DNA from 2 places in the Bradyrhizobium sp. CIR18 genome. Region 2 is predicted to be linked to the other one. Evidence: predicted binding sites of a transcription regulator. Region 2 holds the regulator's gene; the other holds the start of a gene.
What was found. The regulator HrcA, encoded in region 2, represses chaperone genes, less so after heat shock. The targets are predictions, from matches to a motif close to GTTAGCACTCNCNNNNNGNGAGTGCTAAC.
Positions count from the first base shown of each region.

Region 1: the regulator HrcA is predicted to act here: its motif matches at 2,407-2,435, upstream of groES (co-chaperone GroES).

Region 1 is NZ_JACIHF010000008.1:13,027-17,443, forward strand. Features, by position in the region: gene GGD65_RS23710 (hypothetical protein) at 1-40, opposite strand, end outside; gene groL (chaperonin GroEL) at 240-1,871, opposite strand; gene groES (co-chaperone GroES) at 2,019-2,315, opposite strand; gene GGD65_RS23725 (hypothetical protein) at 2,631-3,152, shown strand; gene GGD65_RS23730 (protein phosphatase CheZ) at 3,343-4,128, opposite strand.
Region 2 is NZ_JACIHF010000006.1:295,072-299,488, forward strand. Features, by position in the region: gene rdgB (RdgB/HAM1 family non-canonical purine NTP pyrophosphatase) at 1-282, opposite strand, end outside; gene rph (ribonuclease PH) at 294-1,007, opposite strand; gene hrcA (heat-inducible transcriptional repressor HrcA) at 1,190-2,278, shown strand; gene grpE (nucleotide exchange factor GrpE) at 2,375-2,992, shown strand; gene pncA (bifunctional nicotinamidase/pyrazinamidase) at 3,141-3,863, opposite strand; gene GGD65_RS21670 (hypothetical protein) at 4,120-4,417, opposite strand, start outside.

The DNA.
Region 1 (4,417 bases), on a different contig from region 2:
CCGCCAAAACGGCTGTCGAACAAACCAGAAGCGCACGCATCGATGAAATCCTCGCGCAACGGGCATGATCCGGAAAGGTGTGAAGCGGTTTTCCGAGAGGATCATGCCAAACAATTCGAATCGGCGCGTCACCGTAGTGGGTTTTGGCCGACGGTTGAATCGGAAAGCGGAGGGGCAGGGTCGGCAAAAAAGAAGGCCGCCCGGAGGCGGCCTTCGCAACACTGTGACGGAACGGAGGCTTAGAAGCCGCCCATGCCGCCGCCGGCGGGCATCGCGGGCGGGGCTTCCTTCTTCGGCGTTTCGGCGACCATGGCCTCGGTGGTGACCAGCAGGCCGGCCACGGAGGAGGCGTCCTGGAGCGCGGTGCGCACCACCTTGGCGGGATCGATGATGCCCTTCTCGACCATGTCGACATAGTCCTCGTTCTGGGCGTCGAAGCCGAAGGTCTCGGACTTGTTCTCCAGGATCTTGCCGACGACGATCGAGCCTTCCACGCCCGCGTTCTCGGAGATCTGGCGGATCGGTGCTTCCAGCGCCTTCAGCACGATGTTGATGCCGGCCTGGACGTCGGCATTGGCGTTGGTGAGACGGCCCACCGCCTTCTTGGCGCGGAGCAGCGCGACGCCGCCGCCGGGGACGATGCCTTCCTGCACCGCGGCGCGGGTGGCGTTGAGGGCGTCCTCGACGCGGTCCTTCTTCTCCTTGACCTCGATCTCGGTGGCGCCGCCGACGCGGATCACCGCGACGCCGCCGGCCAGCTTGGCGAGGCGCTCCTGGAGCTTCTCACGGTCGTAGTCCGAGGTGGTCTCCTCGATCTGCGCCTTGATCTGGCCGACACGGGCTTCGATATCCGGCTTCTTGCCGGCGCCTTTGACGATCGTGGTGTTCTCCTTGTCGATCACGACCTTGCCGGCGCGGCCCAGCATCTTCACCGTGACGTTCTCGAGCTTCATGCCGAGGTCCTCGGAAATGAGCTGGCCGCCGGTGAGGATGGCGAGGTCCTCGAGCATGGCCTTGCGGCGATCGCCGAAGCCCGGCGCCTTGACGGCGGCGACCTTGAGGCCGCCGCGGAGGCGGTTGACGACCAGGGTGGCCAGCGCCTCGCCCTCGACGTCCTCGGCGATGATGACGAGCGGCTTGCCCGACTGCACCACGGCTTCCAGCACCGGAAGCATGGCCTGCAGGCCCGAGAGCTTCTTCTCGTGCAGGAGGATGTAGGCATCCTCGAGCTCGGCGGTCATCTTCTCGGGGTTGGTGACGAAGTAGGGGCTGAGATAGCCGCGGTCGAACTTCATGCCCTCGACGATGTCGACTTCGGTGTCGAGCGACTTGTTCTCTTCGACGGTGATGACGCCTTCGTTGCCGACCTTCTGCATCGCCTGGGCGATCATCTTGCCGATGGCGGCATCGCCGTTGGCGGAGATGGTGCCGACCTGGGCGACCTCGGAGGAGGCGGCGACCGGCTTGGCGCGCTTCTCGATGTCCTTGATGACCGCAGCAACCGCGCTGTCGATGCCGCGCTTGAGGTCCATCGGGTTCATGCCGGCGGCAACGGCCTTGGCGCCTTCGCGCACGATGGCCTGGGCCAGCACGGTCGCAGTGGTGGTGCCGTCACCGGCGAGGTCGTTGGTCTTGGAGGCGACCTCACGCACCATCTGGGCGCCCATGTTCTCGAACTTGTCCTCGAGCTCGATCTCCTTGGCGACGGTGACGCCGTCCTTGGTGATGCGGGGTGCGCCGAAGCTCTTCTCGATGACGACGTTGCGGCCCTTCGGGCCGAGCGTCACCTTGACGGCGTTGGCAAGAACGTCGACGCCGCGCAGCATGCGATCGCGCGCGTCTCCGGAAAACTTGACGTCTTTGGCAGCCATTTTAGCAATCCCTCGTGTGTGGTGATGTGTCTGCCGCTCGCCCGTCGCATCAATTCCGGGATTCGTGGACCGAACCCGGCGGAATGATGGATGCCCGGATCGCCTGGATCCGGGCATGACATTCAGCGGCTGTTCAGGCGGATGGCCTTAGGCCAGTACGCCCATGATGTCCGACTCCTTCATGATCAGGAGCTCTTCGTTGTCGATCTTGACCTCGGTGCCCGACCATTTGCCGAACAGCACGCGGTCGCCGACCTTGAGGTCGATCGGGGTCAGCTTGCCGGTCTCGTCACGGCCGCCGGGGCCGACGGCGACGACCTCGCCCTGGGACGGCTTTTCCTTGGCGCTGTCCGGAATGATGATGCCGCCCTTGGTCTTTTCCTCGGCGTCGATACGTTTGACCACGACACGGTCATGCAGCGGACGAAATTTGGATTTAGCCATGACGTTTCCCTTTGGAGGCTCGCTTCGGAAGTAGTGAAGTGGGTGGGGCGGCGCTTCCGTCCGCCCCCTATCCCGAGGATCGAACGGCGTGCTTAGCAATCGGGCTTTCCGAGTGCTAATAGTGGGCCCGGAAATATGGCTTGGCCGCGATCCTGTCAAGCAAAGGTGGTTAAGCGATTGGTGAGGCGGATATAGGATGGTGGCACTGGAAACTTGTTCGGGGCGCCGACGTATTAAAGGACGTCATTGCTCCGGCAGCGGTTTTGCGCTTGGCTGCAGGAGGGGTGCGGCCATGGTCTTGTTCGGGGGAATGCCATGATCAGTTCAGCTCACGCGCGCACGGTTGCCAATCTGGCCGCCGCCTCTTGTCTGGCGCTGCTGCTGGGCGCCTGCGGCGGCGGCATGAGCCTGCCGTCCTTCTCGTCGTCCTCGCCGCCGCCCGAAGCCGAGCCGGGCGTCGCGCCCGAAATGCCTGCGACCATTCGCGCCGACGAGATCGTCGGACGCTGGGGCCTCGCCTCGTTCCAGAACCCGGCCGACCGTGCCCGCACCGAGGCTGCCGCCCGGGCCCAGTGCAAAAATCCCTACGTGATCACCGCCGGCTCCTCCGGCGGCGTGATCATGCATCTGGCCGACCAGGCGACGCCGCAGGAGCTGCGGCTGAAGGGCTCGCCGAGCGGCAAGAACTACATCGGACCGGCGGGTCCGACCCCCGGCGAGCAGGACCGCGAAATCATCTCCTTCGACGGCCGCGTCCTGATCACCCGCTTCATCGACAAGGACGCCGCCACCCGCTACGGCAACATGGTCTACGTCCGCTGCGCGCCGCGGGCGTAGCTTCTCGCCTACGTCATGCTCCGCGACAGCGGGGCATCCAGTACGCCGCGGCTTCTCGGTTCAATCACTGCTGCCTCTGGAATGCTGGATCGTCCGGTCAAGCCGGACGATGACAGCGGAGAGGATGGTCCCAAAAAGCAAAAACGCCGGCCAAAGGCCGGCGTTTTGTTTTTCTCTATCTGGCGTCCGCTCAGTCGAAGAGCGCGTCGATGTCGTCCTGCGAGGCGTGGCCGACGTCGCCGGCGAGCTTGGGGCCGTTGAGAAGCTTGTCGTCCTCGCTGCGATTGTCGACCGGCGGCACGACGTGGGACTTGATGGCGTCGACGCCGCCCCAGATCTCCATCATCGCATTGATGTGCTGCTCGATGAACTTCATCGTGGTCATGACCTTGCTGATGCGCTGGCCGGTCAGGTCCTGGAAGTTGCAGGCCTCGAAGATCGAGATGACGCGTTCCTGGATGTCGTCGGCGAGCCGCTTCTGCTGGTCGATCGAGTCCACCTTGGACATTGCGCTGGCGGCCTGGTCGATCGATTCCGCGGCTTCGAGGATCTGCTGGGTCGCCTGCTCAGTGCCGCCGACCACCGCGCCGAGCTCGCCATTGACCTTGGCCATTTCGCCGCCGTCAAAGCTCTTGCCGTGCAGCGTTGCGATTTCGCGCTTGGTGCGGTCGATGGCGTCATGGATGAGGTCGAGCTCGACCTTCAGCTTTTCGCACTGCTCGATCTGGGCCCGATAGGTTTCGAGCATGGTACGAGCCTCGGAGAGCTCGTGGGCGGTGGAGGCGTCGATCGCCGCCATGGCTGCGCTGCCGGACAAGGGCAAGGGCGCAGCGCCTTTCGCCATCTGTGCACGGATCGCACGTAGCTCGGCCATGATCTCGCTATGCATCGGGATTGCCTCTTCGGTTACGTCCAAAATCGGCATCTCGCCACCAGCGATATCCTCGACGCGAAAACGTTTGCGGTGAACAGCCATCAGGATACTCCCCCCACCTCACTCACGCGTCTTTGTAGGCAGAAGCGATTTAACACGAAGTTCACGGCAGGAACTGTTGTGCGGCTGCGCGCGACGGCGCGCAAAGAAGCGATTAACCATGCGCGCGCGGCGTTCATCGAAAATAAACGCTGATCGCCAAATTGCCCCGCTGCTGACGACGTGGTGAATCCAAACGCCGTTTCTGTTTACCAAACAAAACGGCTTTTGCCTTTTATTGACCACGTCGAGGGGCGCCGGACAGCCATCAGCTCCCACGGCGCATGTGATC
Region 2 (4,417 bases):
GGCCCAGCGCGCGCTGTAGATACCGGGCGCACCATCCAGTGCGTCGACCACGATGCCGGAATCGTCGGCGAAGGCGGGAAGCCTGGTCGCCTGCGCCGCCGCGATCGCCTTGATCGCGGCATTGCTGCGGAAATCGTTGCCGGTCTCGTCCGGTTCGGCGAGGCCGAGCTCACCGGCCGACACCGCCTCGATGCCGTACGGCGCGAGCAGCTCCTTCATCTCGGCCAGCTTGCCGGGATTATGGGTGGCGATGACGAGCTTTCCGGTGATTCGGCGGTGCATGGGCCTATTGACTACGCCACAGCCAGTTTCTGCAAGTCCACGAGACGCGCGATGCCTTTTTGCGCCAGGGCGATCAGCTTCAGGAACTCGTCCTGCGTAAAAGGCTCGCGTTCCGCGGTGCCCTGCACCTCGATGATGCGGCCATCGCCGGTCATGACGAAATTGGCGTCGGTCTGGGCTTCCGAATCCTCGGCATAGTCGAGATCGAGCACCGGCGTGCCGTTGTAGATGCCGCAGGAGATCGCGGCGACGTTGTCGCGCATCACGTTGGCCTTGATCATGTTGCGCGCCTTCATCCAGTTGATGCAATCGGCGAGCGCGACCCAGGCACCGGTGATCGAGGCCGTGCGCGTGCCGCCGTCGGCCTGGAGCACGTCGCAATCGACCGTGATCTGGCGCTCGCCGAGCGCTTCGAGATCGACGATGGTGCGAAGCGAGCGGCCGATCAGGCGCTGGATCTCGACGGTGCGGCCGCTCTGCTTGCCGGCGGAAGCCTCGCGGCGGGTGCGCTCGGAGGTCGCGCGCGGCAGCATGCCGTATTCAGCGGTGACCCAGCCGCGGCCCTGGCCCTTCAGCCACGGCGGCAGACGATCTTCCAGCGTGGCGGTGACCAGCACATGGGTGTCGCCGAACTTCACCAGGCAGGAGCCTTCCGCATATTTGACCACGCCGCGCTCCAGCGTCACGGGGCGCAATTCGTCGGGCGCACGGCGGCTTGGCCGCATGGGAAATCCTCCAAAACTCGTCGGTATAGGGCTGTTCGCGGTGCTTGTAGGTGGGGTGAGGGTATGCGGCAAGGGGAAAGGACAAGGCTTTTTCACCCCCGGTTTTCCACCCTGCAAACGCGACGCTTGTCAGAACCCTCCTGGATGGACAAATTATGAGCATCTGAGAGGAGTTACCGTCTGTGGCCCATCACGATCCGATCCATCTGATCGCGCCGCGCGCAGGCCTCGCCCAGCTCAACGAGCGTTCTCGCGACATCTTTCGTCAAATTGTCGAAAGTTATCTCGCGACCGGCGAGCCGGTGGGCTCGCGCAATATCTCGCGCCTCATCGCCATGCCGCTATCGCCGGCCTCGGTCCGCAACGTCATGGCCGATCTGGAACAGCTCGGTCTGATCTACGCCCCGCACACCTCCGCCGGCCGGCTGCCGACGGAACTCGGGCTGCGTTTCTTTGTCGATGCCCTGATGCAGGTCGGCGACCTCAACGAGGCCGAGCGTCAATCGATCCAGAGCCAACTCACCTCCGTCGGCCAGCCCCAATCGGTCGAGGCAGCGCTGGACCAGGCGCTGACGCGGCTGTCCGGCCTCACGCGGGCCGCCGCGGTGGTGCTGACGCCGAAATCCAATGCGCGGCTGAAGCATATCGAATTCGTCCGGCTGGAACCCGAGAGGGCGCTGGTGATCCTGGTCGGTGAGGACGGCCAGGTTGAAAACCGCGTGCTGTCGCTACCCCCCGGAGTTCCCTCCTCGGCAATCACCGAGGCCGGCAATTTCCTCAATGCGCGCATCCGTGGCCGCACCCTGGCCGAGGCGCGGCTCGAGCTCGAGACGGCACTTGGACAGGCCCGCGCCGAGCTCGATCAGCTTGCACAGAAGGTGATTTCCGCCGGCATCGCCAGCTGGTCCGGCGGCGAGAACGAGGATCGCCAGCTCATCGTCCGCGGCCACGCCAATCTGCTCGAAGACCTGCACGCGCTAGAGGATCTGGAACGAGTGCGCCTGCTGTTCGACGATCTCGAGACCAAGCGCGGCGTGATCGACCTGCTGGGGCGCGCCGAGACCGCCGAGGGCGTGCGCATCTTCATCGGCAGCGAGAACAAGCTGTTTTCGCTCTCGGGGTCCTCCACCATCATCTCGCCGTATCGGGATGCCGCCGGCCATATCGTCGGCGTTCTGGGCGTGATCGGGCCGACACGGCTGAATTATGCCCGTGTGATCCCGACCGTGGACTACGCCGCCCGTATCGTCAGCCGCCTTTTGGGAGGCTGACCGGCGTTTCCGCCGATCACGGGCGCTTGATTTTCGGCGCTTTAGGCACGATATCCGGGCCAACAATCCCTGGAAACGAGTTCGAGATTAGAGCCGATGACCGAGCAAGACCGGCAACCCGAAGACACGACTGCAGCGACCGGCGAGCCCGTGGTGTCAAAACCCTACATCATGCCCGACGATCCCGAGCCCGGCTCGGTCGAGCTGTTGCAGAAGGAAGCCGCCGAGGCGCGCGACCGCATGTTGCGGACGCTGGCCGAGATGGAGAATCTGCGCAAGCGGACCACCAAGGAGGTCGCCGACGCCCGGCTCTACGGCATCACCGGCTTTGCCCGCGACGTGCTCGACATCGCCGACAATCTCCAGCGCGCGCTCGATGCCGTTCCGGCCGAGGCCCGTGCCGCAGCCGATCCCGGCCTGATCGCGCTGATCGAGGGCGTCGAGCTCACCGAGCGTTCGCTGCTCAACGCGCTGGAAAAGCACGGCGTCAAGAAGCTCGATCCGCAGGGCCAGAAGTTCGACCCGAACTTCCACCAGGCGATGTACGAAGTGCCCGATGCGTCGGTGCCGTCGGGCACCGTGGTGCAGATCATGCAGGCCGGCTACACCATCGGCGAGCGCGTGCTGCGCCCGGCTCTGGTCGGTGTCGCCAAGGGCGGCGCGAAGGCGGCGGCCGCGGCGAACAACAACGAGTCGAGCGGCGCGGCGAATTGAGTTTCAGACCCTCATGGTGAGGAGCCGCGCGTTTGCGCGGCGTCTCGAACCATGAAGGCCAAGATGTAACGGCGGGGCCTTCATCCTTCGAGACGCGCGCGAAGAAGCGCGCTCCTCAGGATGAGGGTCTGACAGTGTCGCGCGAGTCCTACGCGCTCACCGCGATATCCGCGGACTGAATCCGCTTCACGCCGGCCTTGGCCATATCGGCCCAGGCTTTTGCCAGCGAGCCCTGATTGTCGATGCCGCGGCAGGCGTCTTCCACCACATAGACCTCGAAGCCAGCCTTGCGCGCGTCGAGCGCGGTCCAGGCGACGCAGAAATCCGTCGCGAGCCCTGCGACGAAGACGCGCTTGATCTTGCGTCCCCTCAGATAGCCGGCAAGTCCGGTCGAGGTCTTGCCGTCGGCTTCGAGGAAGGCCGAATAGCTGTCGACGTCCTTGTGAAAGCCCTTGCGGATGATCAGCTCGGCGTGCGGGATCGCAAGGTCCTTCGACAGCGAAGCGCCGTCGGTGCCCTGCACGCAATGGTCGGGCCACAGCACCTGCTTGCCGTAGGGAAGGTCGACGGTCTCGAACGGCTTCTTGCCGGAATGCACCGACGCAAACGAGATGTGGCCCGGCGTGTGCCAGTCCTGCGTCATCACCACGTTGGCAAACGCCTTCGAGATCTTGTTGATGACGGGCACCACCTGCTCGCCTTCCTTCACGGCGAGGCTGCCGCCCGGCAGGAAGCAGTTCTGCACGTCGATCACCAGCAGCGCGGAGGCATCGTCCGGCTTGATCGATGCCGCTGCAAAGAGCGCGTTGGGCGCGAGAGTCACCAGCGCCGTCGTTCCAAGCATTGCCAAGACTTGTCGCCGATCCAGCATCGTTCGCCTCCCTCCAGGATGATCCAACGGAGACGAAGCCTAGTTCCGTTCGTATACGAACAGAAGCCCGAAAATGCGGCCGGTATTGGCGAGGGGGTGGGCTCTTGTCGCGTGCTCGGTGCAACCTCTCCCGCTTGCGGGGGCGGTCGGCGCGAAGCGCCGGGTGGGGGCTCTCTCCACATCGGGAGTGCCAGCACCCTCTCCCCACCCTCCCCCGCAAGCGGGGGAGGGTGCGCATTTCGGTCGGAGATGTAGCCTAGCCCTTCGGTTGAATCCCGTCGCGCACGGCGCGGAAGCGGGTGAAGGCGGCCAGCCACTGGTCGCGCGGCGCGCTGGCGATGATGCGCAGCGAGGCGCCGCCGCTTGAGAAGCGGATCCACTGCACCACGGTCACCGGGACCTTGTCCTTGCCGCTGACGCCGTCGATCCGGGTCTCGAAGCCTTGCTGGCCGTTGATGCGGATCGGCTCGGACATGGTGACGCGCGATTCGCGAACGCCGGGGATCTGCAGCGCCGCCTCCTGGGCGAAGCGGGCGCGGTCGTCGGCGGCTTGC